DNA from 4 places in the Arthrobacter sp. 05T410 genome. Region 4 is predicted to be linked to each of the others. Evidence: riboswitches for the same ligand, from Rfam matches in the RefSeq annotation. Region 4 holds a riboswitch; each other region holds the start of a gene.
What was found. A riboswitch is a leader RNA that binds a small molecule or an ion and turns the genes downstream of it on or off. The one in region 4 is predicted to bind S-adenosylmethionine.

Region 1: it holds a riboswitch for S-adenosylmethionine, as region 4 does, so the genes downstream of both, AC1DFR_RS03695 (bifunctional o-acetylhomoserine/o-acetylserine sulfhydrylase) here and AC1DFR_RS17950 (methionine ABC transporter ATP-binding protein) in region 4, are expected to answer to the same signal.
Region 2: it holds a riboswitch for S-adenosylmethionine, as region 4 does, so the genes downstream of both, AC1DFR_RS09605 (aminotransferase class V-fold PLP-dependent enzyme) here and AC1DFR_RS17950 (methionine ABC transporter ATP-binding protein) in region 4, are expected to answer to the same signal.
Region 3: it holds a riboswitch for S-adenosylmethionine, as region 4 does, so the genes downstream of both, AC1DFR_RS15710 (DUF1737 domain-containing protein) here and AC1DFR_RS17950 (methionine ABC transporter ATP-binding protein) in region 4, are expected to answer to the same signal.

What each region holds. Positions count from the first base shown of each region.
Region 1 covers NZ_JBFTLP010000002.1:280,408-284,294, reverse strand. The annotation lists gene AC1DFR_RS03695 (bifunctional o-acetylhomoserine/o-acetylserine sulfhydrylase) at 122-1,438, opposite strand; SAM riboswitch class IV at 1,500-1,615, opposite strand; gene AC1DFR_RS03690 (VOC family protein) at 1,785-2,423, shown strand; gene AC1DFR_RS03685 (CPBP family intramembrane glutamic endopeptidase) at 2,598-3,365, opposite strand; gene AC1DFR_RS03680 (histidine phosphatase family protein) at 3,466-3,887, shown strand, end outside.
Region 2 covers NZ_JBFTLP010000005.1:183,684-187,570, forward strand. The annotation lists gene rsgA (ribosome small subunit-dependent GTPase A) at 1-593, shown strand, start outside; gene hisN (histidinol-phosphatase) at 670-1,500, shown strand; SAM riboswitch class IV at 1,578-1,691, shown strand; gene AC1DFR_RS09605 (aminotransferase class V-fold PLP-dependent enzyme) at 1,726-3,165, shown strand; gene AC1DFR_RS09610 (class I SAM-dependent methyltransferase) at 3,247-3,887, shown strand, end outside.
Region 3 covers NZ_JBFTLP010000013.1:80,239-84,125, forward strand. The annotation lists gene AC1DFR_RS15695 (glutamate--cysteine ligase 2) at 1-695, shown strand, start outside; gene AC1DFR_RS15700 (O-succinylhomoserine sulfhydrylase) at 731-1,939, opposite strand; gene AC1DFR_RS15705 (rhodanese-like domain-containing protein) at 1,940-2,359, opposite strand; gene AC1DFR_RS15710 (DUF1737 domain-containing protein) at 2,356-2,664, opposite strand; SAM riboswitch class IV at 2,692-2,805, opposite strand; gene AC1DFR_RS15715 (ATP-grasp domain-containing protein) at 3,124-3,887, shown strand, end outside.
Region 4 covers NZ_JBFTLP010000019.1:29,500-33,386, reverse strand. The annotation lists gene AC1DFR_RS17960 (LLM class flavin-dependent oxidoreductase) at 1-236, opposite strand, end outside; gene AC1DFR_RS17955 (methionine ABC transporter permease) at 283-948, opposite strand; gene AC1DFR_RS17950 (methionine ABC transporter ATP-binding protein) at 941-1,750, opposite strand; SAM riboswitch class I at 1,890-1,980, opposite strand; gene AC1DFR_RS17945 (CoA-binding protein) at 2,078-2,503, opposite strand; gene acs (acetate--CoA ligase) at 2,811-3,887, shown strand, end outside.

The DNA of each region.
Region 1 (3,887 bases), on a different contig from region 4:
GGACCAGTCAGCACCGCAGACTCCCCACCTTTGACAGCCGTGACCGGCGGGTCGCCCCGGAGTGCCGGCGATTCCCGGTGTCATGCCCGCAAAGGTGGGGAAATTCGGCGTGGGCTTCGGCCTAGGCGGACTTGGCCGCGCGGAATCCGGCGTCGAGGTCCGCGAGGATGTCGTCAATGTGCTCCAGTCCCACCGAAAGCCGCACCAGCCCGGGGTTCACCCCGGCGATCACCTGCTGTTCGGGCGAGAGCTGGCTGTGGGTGGTCGACGCCGGATGGATCACCAGCGACCGGACATCGCCGATGTTCGCGACGTGCGAGTGCAGTTCGAGGGCATCGACGAACCGCTTGCCGGCCTCCGCTCCCCCGGCAATGTTGAACGCCACGACGGCGCCGGTCCCCTTGGGCCCGTACTTGCGGCCGCGCTCGTACCAGGGGCTGGACGGCAGCCCGGCGTAGGCGACCGATTCGACGTCGTTCCGCCCCTCCAGCCAGTGCGCCACCTTCGTGGCGTTGGCCACGTGGCGCTCGACGCGCAGGCTCAGCGTTTCGATGCCCTGGGCGATGAGGAAGGCGTTGAACGGGGACACCGCGGAGCCGAGGTCGCGCAGGAGCTGGACCCGGGCCTTGAGGATGTAGGAGAGATTCGCGCCCAGCGCGCCGTCGGCTCCGAGGTCGCGGGCGTAGACCAGGCCGTTGTAGGTGGGGTCGGGGGTGTTGAAGCCGGGGAACCGCTCCGGGTCCTTCCCGAAGTCGAAGTTGCCGGAGTCCACGATCACGCCGGCGATCGCGGCGCCGTGCCCGCCGAGGTACTTGGTGGCGGAATGGACCACGATGTCCGCGCCCCACTCGATCGGCCGGATCAGGTAGGGGGTGGAGAGCGTGTTGTCGACAACCAGCGGCACGCCGGCCTCGTGCGCCACCCGGGAGACGCCCTCGATGTCCAGGACGTCCTGGCGGGGGTTGGAGACCACTTCGCCGAAGAACAGCTTGGTGTTGGGCTGGACGGCGTCCCGCCACTGGTCCAGGTTGTCCGGGTCCGCCACGAAGGTCACGGAGATGCCGAACTTCTTCAGCGTGTGCGCGAGCAGGTTGTAGGTTCCGCCATAGAGGCTGGGGCTGGCCACCACATGGTCCCCGGCCTCGGCGATATTGAGGATGGCGAACGTCTCGGCGGCCTGGCCGGAGCTGAGCAGCAGCGCCGCGAGACCGCCTTCCAGGCTGGCGACGCGCTGTTCGACGGCATCCTGGGTCGGGTTGCCGATCCGGGTGTAGATGGGCGCGAGCTCGGCGAGCGCAAAGCGGTTCGCGGCGCTTTCGGCGCTGGGGAACACGAACGACGTCGTCTGGTAGATAGGCAGGGAACGCGCGCCGGTGGCGCTGTCCGGCTCCTGGCCGGCGTGGATCTGGCGGGTTTCAAAGGACCAGGCGTTGGACATTGGTGCTCCTCGAGTCACTGGGCACAGCACCGGCCGGGGCTTTCGGCCCGAACCGGAACAGGCGCCGCGCTTGCCCTCCGGCGGGCGCCGGACGGCCAGGTCTTCACCCGGGGCACCCCACCGCGATACGAGGGTTGCCGGCCAGCAAGCCGGGGCTGTGCGCTGGCACTCATGACCTGACTTCAGTGTAGGAATGGCGGCGGAGCCCTGGATAGCTTTGTGACGAAGATGAAGACGGCCGCCGTGACGGAGCATCCGGGGCCCCGCGTTCCGCGCCCCAGGACGTCCCATGACGGTTAGGGGAGCCTAAGCTGAGAGGTCCATCACAAAGTGCCAAGATGATGGCATGCGCATGGATCACGTCTCTTACGCCTGTGAACACGATGGCTTGGCAGCCACCACTGAACGTATTGCGTCTGCCCTCGGCGTTGAAGCCGTGAAGGGTGGAGTGCACCCCCGTTTCGGGACACGCAACATGATTATCCCGCTCGCGGGACACAAGTACCTGGAAGTCGTGGAGGTCCTGAACCACCCGGCCTCCGACAAGGCCCCGTTCGGCCAGGCCGTCCGGGCACGCTCCGAGGCCGGCGGCGGCTGGATGGGCTGGTGCGTCGAGGTTGACGACCTGGCCCCGTTCGAGGAGCGGCTCGGCCGCGCCGCCGTCAACGGCAACCGGAAGTTTCCCGACGGCCGCGAATTGGTCTGGAAGCAGATCGGCATCCTGGGGCTCATCGCCGACCCCCAGGTGCCATACATGCTCAAGTGGGAGGGCGACCCGGAGTTGCACCCGTCCAACGCCTACGCGAGCGATGTCAAGATGTCCGCACTGACCATTGCCGGTTCGGCCGAGCGCGTCACGGAGTGGCTGGGCGAACCGGTTGAAAAGCCGCTGGAAGACGTCGCCGTGAACTGGATCGCGCCGCACGGTACTCCCGGCATCCTCTCTGTCACCTTCGAGACCGCCTCCGGAGCGGTCACGATCTAACGCTCCACCTGCCCCACGCTTCGGCCGCCATCTCTTAGGTGCCAACGATGTCACCTAGGAGACGGCGGCCGAGATCATTTAAGGCCTGCTCCTAATAGCAACGCGGGGCCACTTCGCGCCCGTCCGGGGGCTCCGGATGGGCCCGAAGGGACCCCGCCTTGCTTTGCGGGGAACTCAGCCCAGGCCCACGGCCTTGCCGAACAGGCTGAACCCCACGAACGCCACGGTGTCCAGGATGGCGTGGGCGATCACCAGCGGCATCACCCGTTTGGTCCGGATGTAGAACAGCGCGAAGACGACGCCCATCACCGCGTTGCCGATGAACGGCCCGAACCCCTGGTACAGGTGATAGCTGCCGCGGAGCAGGGCGCTGGCGGCGATGGCCGCCGGCACGCTCCAGCCCAGTTTCCCGAGCCGGTCCAGCAGGTACGCCACCACAATCACTTCCTCGACCACCGCGTGCCGGATCGCGGACAGGACCAGCACCGGCACGGTCCACCAGTACGCGTCCAGGGCACTGGGGATGATCGCCGTCGTGATCCCCAGCGCCCGGCCGGCGGCGTAGAGCCCCAGGGACGGAATGCCGATGAGCGCGGCGAGTCCGAGACCCTGCAGGAGGTCCTTGCCGGGCCGGGCGAAGTCGAAGCCAATCCTTCGGAACGCCGAGGTTCCGCGTTCACCGGCCGGCCAGTGTTCGGTGAGGAAATAGATCACGAGGGCCACCGGGACCAGGGCGAAGATGATGTCCAGCAACTGGTAGGTGAGGTCGAAGTATTCGCGTGCGCTCTGTGAGCGGTTCAGGGTGGATGTCCCCTGGGCCAGCGGCGCCGTGGTCATCTTGTCCAGCAACTGCACCAGGGAGTAGATCGCGGACTGCCCGAGTGACAACCCCAGGACAATCAACACTTCGAACCGCAGCCGACGGCGGGAGGGAACCAACATGGTTCTATCTTGCCTGCACTTGCCGATAGTTTGCTGGTGCCCGCATGGTGCCGGCCGCGCCGGCACCCCCGGCTTTTTAGGAGCCCTATGCTTGGGGATTATGAGTGCGCCCCGGAAAATCATCATGATCCGGCACGGCCAGTCTGCCGCCAATGCCGACACCTCGATCTACAACCGTGTTCCGGACTACCGGATCCCGTTGACCGCGCTGGGCCTGGAGCAGGCCACCGCGGCCGGGGAGGAGGTCCGGCGCCAGCTGGACGGCCGCCCCGTGTGCGTCTACGTCTCCCCTTACCTGCGCGCCTACCAGACCCTCGAGGCGCTGAATCTCGGCCCGCTCGTGGAGCGGGTGATCGAGGAACCGCGCCTGCGCGAACAGGACTGGGCCAACTTTCAGATCGCCGGCGACATCGAGGACCAGAAGGAGCTCCGCAACGCCTACGGGCACTTCTTCTACCGCTTCCGCGAGGGCGAGTCCGGTTCCGATGTGTATGACAGGATTTCTTCCTTCATGGAAACCCT
Region 2 (3,887 bases), on a different contig from region 4:
CCAACTACCAGCACCTCGACTTCCCCGTCATCATCTCCAAGACCGCCGACTCCGCCGCTTCCGGCATCGACGCCCGCTCCGACGACGGGCTTTCCGCCCGGCTCGACAAGGACGCGGTATCCCAGCTGCGCGACTACCTCGACGGCAAGGTCACCGTGATGCTGGGCCATTCCGGCGTCGGCAAGTCCACCATGGTCAACGCCCTGACCGGGGCCGAGCGGGCCACAGGAGGCGTGAACGCGGTAACCGGCCGCGGCCGCCACACGTCCTCCTCGGCACTGGCGCTCAAAGTCAACGATGCCCCGGCCGGCAGCTGGATCATCGACACCCCCGGCATCCGGTCCTTCGGTCTGGCCCACGTGGACCCGGACCGGATCCTGCGTTCCTTCCCGGACCTGGAACCCGGCACCGATGATTGCGAACGCGGCTGCAAGCATGACTCCACGGCCGTCAACTGCGGCGTCGACAAGTGGGTTGCGGCCGGGCACGCGGGGCCCTCGGGACCGGCCAGGCTCGCGTCCCTGCGCCGGCTGCTGGGCACGGACCCGCGGATGGAAGCGCAGGAAACCAAGGAACTGGGCACCGTCTCCTAGCCGGACCGGCAACGGGGCGGCGGCGCCGAGCCGCGGCCTCCCGCCCGGCAGCCCGGTTTGACGGTAGTTTGGAACCATGAGCCAACCCGCTTCGAGCTACAACGATGACCTGCGCCTTGCCCATGTACTGGCAGATTCGGTCGATTCCCAGACCATGAGCCGCTTCAAGGCGCTCGACCTTCGGATCGAGACGAAGCCCGACCTCACACCCGTCACCGATGCCGACAAATCCGCGGAAGAGGCCATCCGCGGCCAGCTCTCCCGGTCACGTCCGCGTGACGCGGTCCTGGGCGAAGAGTTCGGCAGCTCGGGCCACGGTTCCCGCCGGTGGATCATCGACCCGATCGACGGCACGAAGAACTTTGTCCGCGGCGTCCCGGTCTGGGCCACCCTGATCGCCCTCGTCGATGAGGGCGAGCCGGTGGTCGGCGTCGTCAGCGCGCCGGCACTGGGCAAGCGCTGGTGGGCCGCCAAGGGTGCGGGCGCCTACACGGGCCGCTCGCTCGCCGCCGCCACACGGTTGAAGGTATCCAACGTCTCCAATCTCGAGGACGCCTCGCTGTCCTACTCCAGCCTTGGCGGCTGGAAGGAACGCGGGAACCTGGATGAGTTCCTGGGCCTGACCGAGGAAGTGTGGCGGACCCGCGCCTACGGTGACTTCTGGTCGTACTGCCTCGTGGCCGAGGGCGCCGTGGACATCGCCTGCGAACCCGAGCTGAATCTCTACGACATGGCCGCCCTGGTGCCGATCGTGACCGAGGCCGGCGGCCGCTTCACCTCGCTCGAAGGCGAGGACGGCCCCTTCGGCGGCAACGCCCTGGCCACCAATTCGATCCTGCACTCGGAAGTGCTCAAGCGGCTCAACCCCGGACTCGACGACCTCTTTCAGGCCCACCCGAACAACTGATCCGCGCCCGTAATAATCCGCTTCACAATCGGCGGCCGCCTTTTCCCCGGCTGCGCCGATGTCCTACGCTCGATGCAGGTCACGAGTGCCAGCGCTAAACCCCGGTTTGCTGGCCGGCAACCCTCCAGTCGCGGTGGGGTGCCCCGGGTGACGACCTGGCCGGTCCGGAACGGACCCGGCAAGCGCGGATTCCCACTGTGTGGGGTCCTGTTCGAGTGAGGTCCCATGACAACTGCCATTTTCCCCGTTGCCCCTGAATTCCATGCACGGCTTGCCCTCGCGGCCCGCCCGCTGGCAGCCGTCACCGGGGCCGAAATCCAGGCCCCGCTGATCACCGGCGGCCACGCGCGCTACGCCAACCTCGACTACGGCGCCTCCGCCCCGGCCCTGTCCGTGGTCTCGGCCTACCTGAACGAAATCCTGCCGTACTACGCAAGCGTGCACCGCGGGGCCGGCTACGCATCGCAGATCAGCACCTCCGTCTACGAGAACGCCCGGGACATCGTGCGGGACTTCGTGGGCGGCCGGCCCGGCGATTCCGTGATCTTCACGCGCAACACCACCGATTCCCTGAACCTGCTGGCCGGCTGCCTGCCGCTGCGCGACGGGCGGCCCGCGGGCGAGGTCCTCTACCTCGACATCGAACACCACGCCAACCTCCTGCCCTGGCAGAATGTCCCGCACCGCAGCGTCGTGGCCGCCGCCACCCTCGCGGCCACCGTGGACCGCCTGCGCGACGAACTCGCCCGCGGCGGCGTCAGCCTGTTGGCCGTCACCGGCGCCTCCAACGTCACCGGAGAGATCCTCCCGATCCGGACCCTGGCCGCACTGGCGCACGAATACGGCGCCAGGATCGTTGTCGACGCCGCGCAGCTCGCCCCGCACCGGCGGATCAATATCGCCGCGGACGACGTCGATTACCTCGCCTTCTCGGGGCACAAGCTGTACGCCCCGTTCGGCGCCGGCGTGCTGGTGGGGCGGACGGACTGGCTCGACGCCGGCACCCCGCACCTGGCCGGCGGCGGCGCGGTCCGCGATGCCCGGCTCGACTCCGTCAGCTGGACCACGGGACCTGCCCGGCACGAGGGCGGCTCGCCGAACGTCCTCGGTGCGGCGGCCCTCGCCCGCGCCACCCAGGTCATTGCAGCCCTGGACCCGGAGCAGTGGCAGGCCCACGAGGACGCCATCCGGTCCTTCCTCGTCGAGGGCCTCCAGGGCATCGAAGGGGTAACCGTGCACCGGATCTTTGCCGATTCGGCTTCCGATTCTTCCTCCGCTTCGTCCACTGGAGGCGATCAGCCGGACACCGGCACGATCGGCGTCGTGAACTTTTCCGTGGAAGGCTACGACGCCGGACTGGTGGCCGCCTACCTGTCGGCCGAACACGGCATTGGCCTGCGCGACGGCCGCTTCTGCGCCCACCCGCTGCTCAAGCGGCTCGGCCTGCCCGCCGGCTCCCTGCGGGCCAGCTTCGGCCTCGGCTCACGGCTGGAGGACGCCGAACGCCTGCTGGCCGGCCTGCAGCAGCTGCGGCAGAACGGACTCGGCTGGGATTACGTGGTGGACGCCGGCCGCTGGGTGCCGGCCAACGATACCCGCAGCTACCCCCACTGGGCGCCGAACACCCCGGGCACCGCCGGCGCTGCGCCCTGCACCCTCGACTAGCGCAGGATCAGGGCCCGGCGCGGGTGCGGTAAATTCGAAAGGTATCTGTAACAAGCAGGACCTTCCCGAAGGAGATCGCACGTGGCAAGCGCCGGACCCAGGCTCCACAGCGGACCCAAGCTGCACAGCGGACCGAAGCTGCACAGCGAGCGGCGCCAGGAACTCGGACAAAGCTTCCAGGACGGCGGGGAGCACTACGAGCGCGTCCGCCCCGGCTATCCGCAGGAGTCAGCCGACTGGCTGGTCCCGGCGGGAGCCAGGGACGCCGCGGACATTGGCGCGGGCACCGGGAAGTTCACCTCCCTTTTGGCGGAACGCGGACTGGGCACGGTGGCCGTGGACCCCTCTGCCGACATGCTCGGGCAGTTGCGCCGGACCCTGCCGGACGTCACCGCCATCGAGGGCAGCGCCGAGGACACCGGTCTCGAGCCGGAGTCCTTTGACCTGGTCACGGTCGCCCAGGCGTGGCACTGGTGCGACCCCGGCCTGGCAAGCGCCGAGATTGCCCGGATCCTGCGGCCGCACGGCGTGCTGGGTCTGATCTGGAACCAGCTGGACACCAGCGTGCCCTGGGTGCACCGGCTCTCCCGGATCATGCACGCCGGGGACGTCCACAAACCACACTTCCGTCCGGCCGTGGGCCCCGAGTTCACCGGGCTGGAGAGCCACCTGACGCGCTGGGAGGATTCCGTCACGACGGAGGACATCCAGGAGCTGGCCAA
Region 3 (3,887 bases), on a different contig from region 4:
TAGCACTCAGCGCGAATTCCCCCTACTGGAACGGGGCCGAGACCGGATTCGAAAGCTACCGCACCCAGGCCTGGAACCGCTGGCCGGGCTCGGGTCCCACGATGATCTTCGGCAGCCTGCCCGTCTACCGCCGCGTGGTCACCCGGCTGGTCGAAAGCGGCGTCCTGATGGATGAGGGGATGGTCTATTTCGACGCGCGGCTGGCCCGGCAGCATCCCACCGTGGAGATCCGGGTCGCGGATGTCTGCCTGCGGGCCGAGGATGCCGCCCTGATTGCCGTACTGGTGCGCGCCCTCGTGGAGTCGGCCGCGCGGGAATGGGACGACGGCGTCGATCCCGCCCCGGTGCCTACGCTGCTGCTGCGGATGGCCGCGTGGCAGGCCAGCAATTGCGGACTGCGCGGGGAGCTCCTGGACTTCGGAACCTTCACCCCGGCCCCGGCCGCGGACGTGGTCAGGGCGCTCGTGGACTTCGTGGCCCCGGTGCTTGAGGAACAGGGCGAGCTGGAACTGGCGCGCGAGGGCGTCGAGCGGATTCTGGCAGAGGGCACCGGTTCGCAGCTGCAGCGCGGCCCGTTCCGGGCCGGCGGCCTGCCCGCCGTCGTCGAGCGGGCCATCGAACTGACCACCGAGGGGCCCGTCGCCGAGGGGCCGGCAGACAATCGTTCGGCCCTGGGCCGGTTGCGCCCGGCCTGACCGGGAGCCCGCAACACTTGCGGGTGCGGGATGCCCTAGACCTGCTTGAGCGCCTGGCCGAGGTCGCGGATCAGGTCCTCGACGTCCTCCAGGCCCACCGAGAGCCGGACCACGCCGTCGCTGAGCCCGATCGCCGCGCGGCCTTCCGGGCCCATCGCACGGTGCGTGGTGGTGGCCGGGTGCGTGATGAGCGTCTTGGCATCCCCCAGGTTGTTGGAGATGTCGATGATCCGCAGCGCGTCCAGGAGTGCGAACGCGGCCTGCTTCGCCGTGCGCCCGGGGGAGGGCTGCAGTTCCAGGGTGAGCACGGTCCCGCCGGCCTTCATCTGCTGCACTGCGAGCGGGTACTGCGGGTGGGACGGCAGCAGCGGGTACTTTACCCAGCCGACCGCGGGCTGTCCCTCGAGCCATTCGGCCAGCCGCAGCGCGGAGGCCGAGGAATGGTTGACGCGCAGGGCCATGGTCTCCAGGCCCTTGGTGAGCACCCAGGCGTTGAACGCCGAAAGCGCCGGACCGGTGTGCCGCATGAGCTGCTTGACGGGCCCGTCGATGAATTCCTTGGTGCCCAGGATGGCCCCGCCCAGGACGCGGCCCTGGCCGTCGATGTGCTTGGTGCCGGAGTAGACCACCACGTCCGCGCCGAGGTCGCCGCAGCGCTGGAGCAGCGGGGTGGCGAAGACGTTGTCAACCACCACCGTGGCGCCGGCCGCGTGCGCCAGTTTGCTCACGGCGGCGATGTCCACGATTTCCTGCATCGGGTTCGACGGCGACTCGAAGAACACCGCCGTGGTCGGCTCGGACAGCGCGGATTTCCACTGCTCCAGGTCCGGGCCGTCCACGAAGACCGTCTCGACACCCCAGCGCGGCAGGATTTCGTTCAGGATCACGAAGCACGAGCCGAACAGCGAGCGGGCCGCGACCACCCGGTCGCCGGCCGCCAACAGCGCGCCCAGGGCGGTGAAGACGGCGGACATGCCGGACGCCGTCGCGAAACACGCCTCCGTTCCCTCGAGCAGCCGGAGCCGCTCCTGGAAGGTGGCGACGGAGGGGTTGCCGTAGCGGGAGTAGACGAAGCGCTCGTCCTCACCGGTGAAGGCGCGCTCGGCGGCGGCCGCGGACTCGTAGACGAATCCTGAGTTGAGGAAGATCGGCTCGGTGGTTTCCTGGAAGCCGGTGCGGTCAAGGCCGCCACGGACAGCCTGGGTGTCGGCCGCCCAGCCGGCGGCGTCGGGATTGAAAGTCACTTAGATCTTTCCGAGGTTGGTGGGCAGGCCGCGGTTCTTCCAGCCATTGACGGTGCGTTCGCCAAAGCGGTCGGTCTCGCCTTCGAAGCCCTCAAGGACGTTGTACGAGATGTAGCCGGCGGCCGTCGCGGCAGTCGCGGCCGCGATCGACCGGGCACCGGAACGGCAAAGGAACACCAGTTCGACGGCGGTGTCCTCCGGCGCCTGCTGCCTTAGCTGTTCCACGAAGTGCGGGTTCGGCGTGCCGCCGGCGAGGTTCCACTGGATGAAGAGCGGATCGTTGCGGCTCTCGCCCGCGGCCGCGGTGTCCGGGATGCCGATGTGGGCCCATTCGCCCTCGGTCCGGACATCCACCAGGATGGCTCCGGCCTCCAGCTTGGCCCACGCCTCCTGCGGGCTGAGGTCTCCGGCGTAGCTCATGCGTGGCCCGCGAAGGCCCCGTCGGCGCCAAATTCGTCGGCGTCGAGCTCATCAACCGCATTGGCCACGGCGGCGTCCGCACTGGCAATCGCGGCCGGCAGGACCAGCGCCTGCGCCACGATCACGGTGCTTCCGTTGAAGCTGGCGGCGGGGCTTCCATGCAGCACGTAGCCCTCGGCCAGGGCGGCTGACACCCGCTCGCAAAAGGCGCGGTCATCCGCCCCGGTGAACAGGCGGTAGGCCAGCCTCTCCTCGCCCCCGGATGCTGAACCGGGTGCTGTGCCGGGTGCGGCTGTTGTGGGTATTGACGTGTCGGGCACGACGGATCTCCTCTTTCACGCTTGCAGCTCGAATTCTCGAATGCCGAGTATTCACCTGAGGCACCCCGCCGCGAAAGGGAGGGTTGCCGACCGGCCAGTCAGGGCTTGGCACCGGTTCTCATTACTCCCCAAAAACGTAACACCTGCGACGCCGGCCCGCACCGCCGCCGTCGTCATGTTCCGTAACCGGACCGCGGCCCGGGCGAGTAGTGGCGGGCTCCAGTTTCGGGTACAGCCCACTCGTGTCTGCCGGGACGTTTCGCCGTTTACTGGGGGGATTAGGCCCGACGAGTCGGCCGGAGCTGCAGGTGATTCGAGCAATGTGTGAATCAAGCAGTCCCGGAATCGACCCGTCTGTCCATCAACAGGCTGTCTGGGAATCGGTGGCTGGAACGGTCGGAGCCGCAGCCGCGGTCCGGCCGCTGACGGCGGAATGGAGCAATCGTGGGCCCGCGCATACTCGTTACCGGGATTACAAGCGCCGCCGGACGGGCCGTCGCGGCCCAGCTCGAAGCCCGGGGCCTCCCGTACCTCGGCTCCGACGCCCGTGCCGACACCCGCCAGGCCGGGGAGGCTCCCGCCGCCGCGGTCAGGCTCCTGCCGGCGACGAACCCGGACATGGTCCTGGACCTGCGCCGGGTGGTGGACCGCGAAGCCATCAACGTCATCATTCCGACCCTCACCGTGGAACTCCCGGTCCTGGCCGCGGCCCGCGCCGGATTCGCCCAGGACGTGCGGATCATTGTGGCCGACCCCGCCGCGGTGGCCCTCGCCAACGACCACCTGTTCGCCACCTGGGCGCTGCAAGCGGCCGGCATCCCGGTGCCCCGGTTCGCGGTTCCGGGCGACCTCGCCGCCGCGCCGGCTTCCCTCGCCGGCCTCAGCGGCCCCGTGGTGGTCAAGCCGCGGGTCTTCAAAGGCTCCCATGGTATCCACCTGCTGGCCGGAACCGACTCCGTTAGCTGGAAGAACATGCCGGCGGGGCAACTGGTCCAGGAATTTATCCCGGGCGCCGACTATGTGTGCCTGGTGTTCGGCACCCCGGCACGCAACGCGATGGCGCCGGTGGCGGTGGTCCTCGAGAAGACCAGGACTCCGTATGGACGCGCCGGCAGCGACGAGGTCAGCCGCAGGGTGCCGGCGAACCAGGCCGGGGATGTGCGCAAGCTGGGCCTGGCCGCCGTCCGCGCGCTCGGACTGACCGGGCC
Region 4 (3,887 bases):
CCGTCGTAGTCGCCGTAGAGACCGACGACGTCGGCGAAGAAGATCGCGTCAAACTTGGCGTCTTCGAGCTGGCGGGCCAGGTCGATCCAGAGCTGGAGTTCGTTGAACCGGTGCTGCTGGGCTTCCGGGCGCCGCCACTGGCCGCCCATGATGTGGCTGGACGTGTTCATCACGAAGGCGCTGATCAGCAGGCGCGGACGGGGTCCGTCGAAACGGATACTGGGTGTTGAAGTCATGGGATGCTTTCCGCTGTGGGAGGTGGGACGAGGGTGCTGCCGGCGCTCAGAGGCGCTTGTCCAGGCGCCGGGCAACATAGGATCCGCCCAGCTGAACGATGGTGACCAGCAGGATCATCAGGACAATGGCGGTGATCATGAGCGGCGTTTCGTAGCGGTAATAGCCGTACCGGATGGCGAAGTCGCCGATTCCGCCGCCGCCCACCAGTCCGGCCATCGCCGAGTAGGAGATGAAGCTGACGGTCATGATGGTGATGGAGCTGACGAGTCCGGGCTTCGCCTCCACAATCAGGACGTCCCGGACGATCTGGGACCGGCTGGCGCCCATGGACCGTGCCGCTTCGACCACTCCGCCGCCGAGCTGGCTCAGGTTCTGTTCCACGAAGCGGGCGAAATACGGAATGGCGTTGAGGGTCAGCGGGACAATGACGGCGGCCGTGCCGATGGTCGTGCCGACAATGAACCTGGTCACGGGAATGATCGCGATCAGCAGGATCAGGAACGGGAACGAGCGGAGCAGGTTGACCAGCCCGTCCAGGACCCGGTGCAGCTTTGGCCTGTGCTTGAGCCCGTTGGGACCGATGGTGTAGAGCAGGACACCCAGCGGTGTCCCGAGCAGCACCGCCAGCGGGATGGCCACCAGCAGCATGGTGAGGGTCTGTCCCATGGCGACGCCGATTTCGGGCAGGACTTCCAGGATGCGGTCAAACATTGATCAGGCCCTCCGACGCGGCTGTGGTGTGGGTGCCCCTCCCGGAGCGGTCCAGCTGGATCTCATCGGAGACCAGGTAGCGGCCGATCGACGTCGCCGGGTGGAAACCGGGGCGCTGGAGTTCGGCGAGGTCGAACTGCTCCACCACCCGGCCTTCTTCCATGACCGCGACGTTGTCCGCGATGGCCTTGATGACATTCATCTCGTGGGTGACCACCACGATTGTGATGCCGAATTCGGCGTTGACGTCGGCCAGGTATTGCAGGACCGATGACGTCGTCCGGGGATCCACGGCCGACGTCGGCTCGTCACAGAGCAGCACTTTGGGCCCGGTGGCAAGGGCGCGGGCGATCGCCACCCGCTGTTTCTGGCCCCCGGAGAGTTTGGCCGGATACGTTCCCGCTTTGTCGGCGAGGTCCACGATTTCCAGGGTTTCGGCGGCCCGCCGCCGGCGTTCCGCCTTCCCGACGCCGGCGAACTTCAGGGACAGCTCCACATTTTCCTGGGCTGTGAGGTTGTTGAGGAGATTGAAGTGCTGGAAAATCATGCCGATGTCATGCCGCTTGGTCCGGAGCTCGGCGTCGGACAGGGTCACCAGGTCCACGCCGTCCACCAGGACGCGGCCCGACGTCGGGCGCTCGAGGAGGTTGATGTTGCGCAGCAGCGTGGATTTGCCGGCGCCGGAGAACCCGATGATGCCCTGGATGGTGCCCCGCCTGATGTGCAGGCTGACGTCATCGACGGCCGTGAAAGGTCCCGCGGCCGAAGCGAATGACGTGCGGACGTTCTGGATCTCGATCACAGGCCCCCACCCGCTCGGGGCCGCGGCGCTGCCGCTGTCTGCGTGTTCATGATTTCCTCCGGGCTCGCCCGAGGAAAGCCCTGGGTCCTGGCTTCCGGGCAGCGCTGAGCGAAGCCGGGGAGCCTCAGAACACAGTGGTTCTCCATCGGTCCTGGCGGTAGCACCGTCCTCAAAGGAGGGGGTTGCTGCGGCGTCACGGAGCCAGATCTCTCAGCCGCTCGGGATGGTTACGAGTCCATCTCACACGGCAGGAGGCCGGATACAGAAAAAGCCGGTCACATTTTGTAACCGACTCTTCCCGATCTGTTGATCGTCATTCCCGGGCCGTTAGATGCCCACGCGCCAGCCTTCGCGGGCGGGGCACGCGTTCACGACGACGTCCAGCCCGGCGGCCTTGGCCCGGTCCGTCGCGGCGTCGTCGAAGACGCCCAGCTGCAGCCAGACGGCCTTGGCGCCTACTGCGATGGCCTCGTCTATGACTGCGCCCACCCTGTGGGAGTTGACGAAGCAGTCCACGACGTCGATCGGGTGCTTCTCCGCCGGGATGTCAGTCAGGGAACGGTACCCCTTCTCGCCGTGGACGTCGTCGCCCGGAAGGTTGACCGGAATGATGGTCATGCCCATCCGGTCCCGGACATAGAGGGAGACCTCATACGCCGAGCGCCATTCGTTGGTGGTGAGGCCGACCACCGCCCACGTGCCTTTGGTTCGCATGAGGCGGTCAATGACTGCCGGATCGTTAACATGGGCCATGCATCAACCTTACTCCTGCGACCTTTCCGGGCAATTGTCGAATAAATGAATGATTTGGGTCGGACCCACGCCGGGTGAACGAATATTACGGCGCTCCCGGACGCCGATTTTGCGGAATCGTGCATCTGAAGTTCTAGTAGGTAGTGACCATCCCGAGCGGCCGAGAGACCTGGATCGATGACGCCGCAGCAACCCCCCGGTGACGTGAGACGACCATTCCCACGCAACCGCTCCGCCCTCCTTCGGTGAAATTCGAGGGAGCCGGAGCAACAAAGGGTGCTACTGCCAGGACCGATGGAGTGCAGCAATGACCCCTGAGAATTCTTCCGCCCTGCCCACCTTTGCCCGGACTGCGTCCGAGGCATTCCCACAAACCACTTCGGACGCGACGGCGAACGAAGCAGGGCTGCGTGACGCGCCCGGCTCCTCTCGCGGCTCTTCGGGATGGTCCCTGAACGAGTCCACGGACGGCGCAGTGCACGGCGTCCCCGCCGATGGGCCGGCGCGTCACCGCAGCACCACCTTCGGAAACCACCTTCCCCGGCACGGCGGCGCCGCGACCGCGGGAACTGTCCAGGCAGAGACGGTTGCGTTCTGGGAAACCCAGGCTCTCCGCCTCGACTGGGCGGACCTGCCCGGCGGCGCGACGGAGCAAACCAAGCCCTGGCACACCGCGCACCGCCGGATCCCGGCCGACGTCGAGGCCGGCACCGGACCGCAGATCACCTGGTTCGAAGGGGGCAGGCTCAATGTCGCCTACAACTGCGTCGACCGCCACGTAGCGGCGGGGCGCGGAGACAAGGTGGCCCTGCACTTTGAGGGCGAGCCCGGCGACCGCCGTGCCGTCACCTACGCCGAACTCCAGCGCGAGGTCTCCAAAGCCGCCAATGCCCTCCTGGATCTCGGTATCACCAAGGGCGACCGGGTGGTCATCTACCTCCCCGTCATCCCCGAAACCGTGATCATCACCCTCGCGGTGGCCCGGATCGGTGCCATCCATTCCCTGGTCTTCGGCGGATTCTCCGCCGAGGCCCTGAAGTTCCGGGTGGAGGACACCGGCGCCAAGCTCCTGGTCACCACCGACGGCCAGTTCCGCCGCGGCACCGCCGTGCCGGTCAAGGACAACGCGGACGCCGCCGTCTCCGGCGACAACGCCATCGAACACGTCCTGGTGGTCAACCGGACCACTCCCGCGGACGAACTGGACACCGTTCCGATGACCGCCGGCCGCGATGTGTGGTGGCACGACGCCGTCGGCACCGCCTCCGAGACTCACGAAGCCGAGGCGTTCGACGCCGAGACGCCGCTGTTCATCATGTACACCTCCGGCACCACCGGCAAGCCCAAGGGCCTGGTCCACACCTCCGGCGGCTACCTCACACAG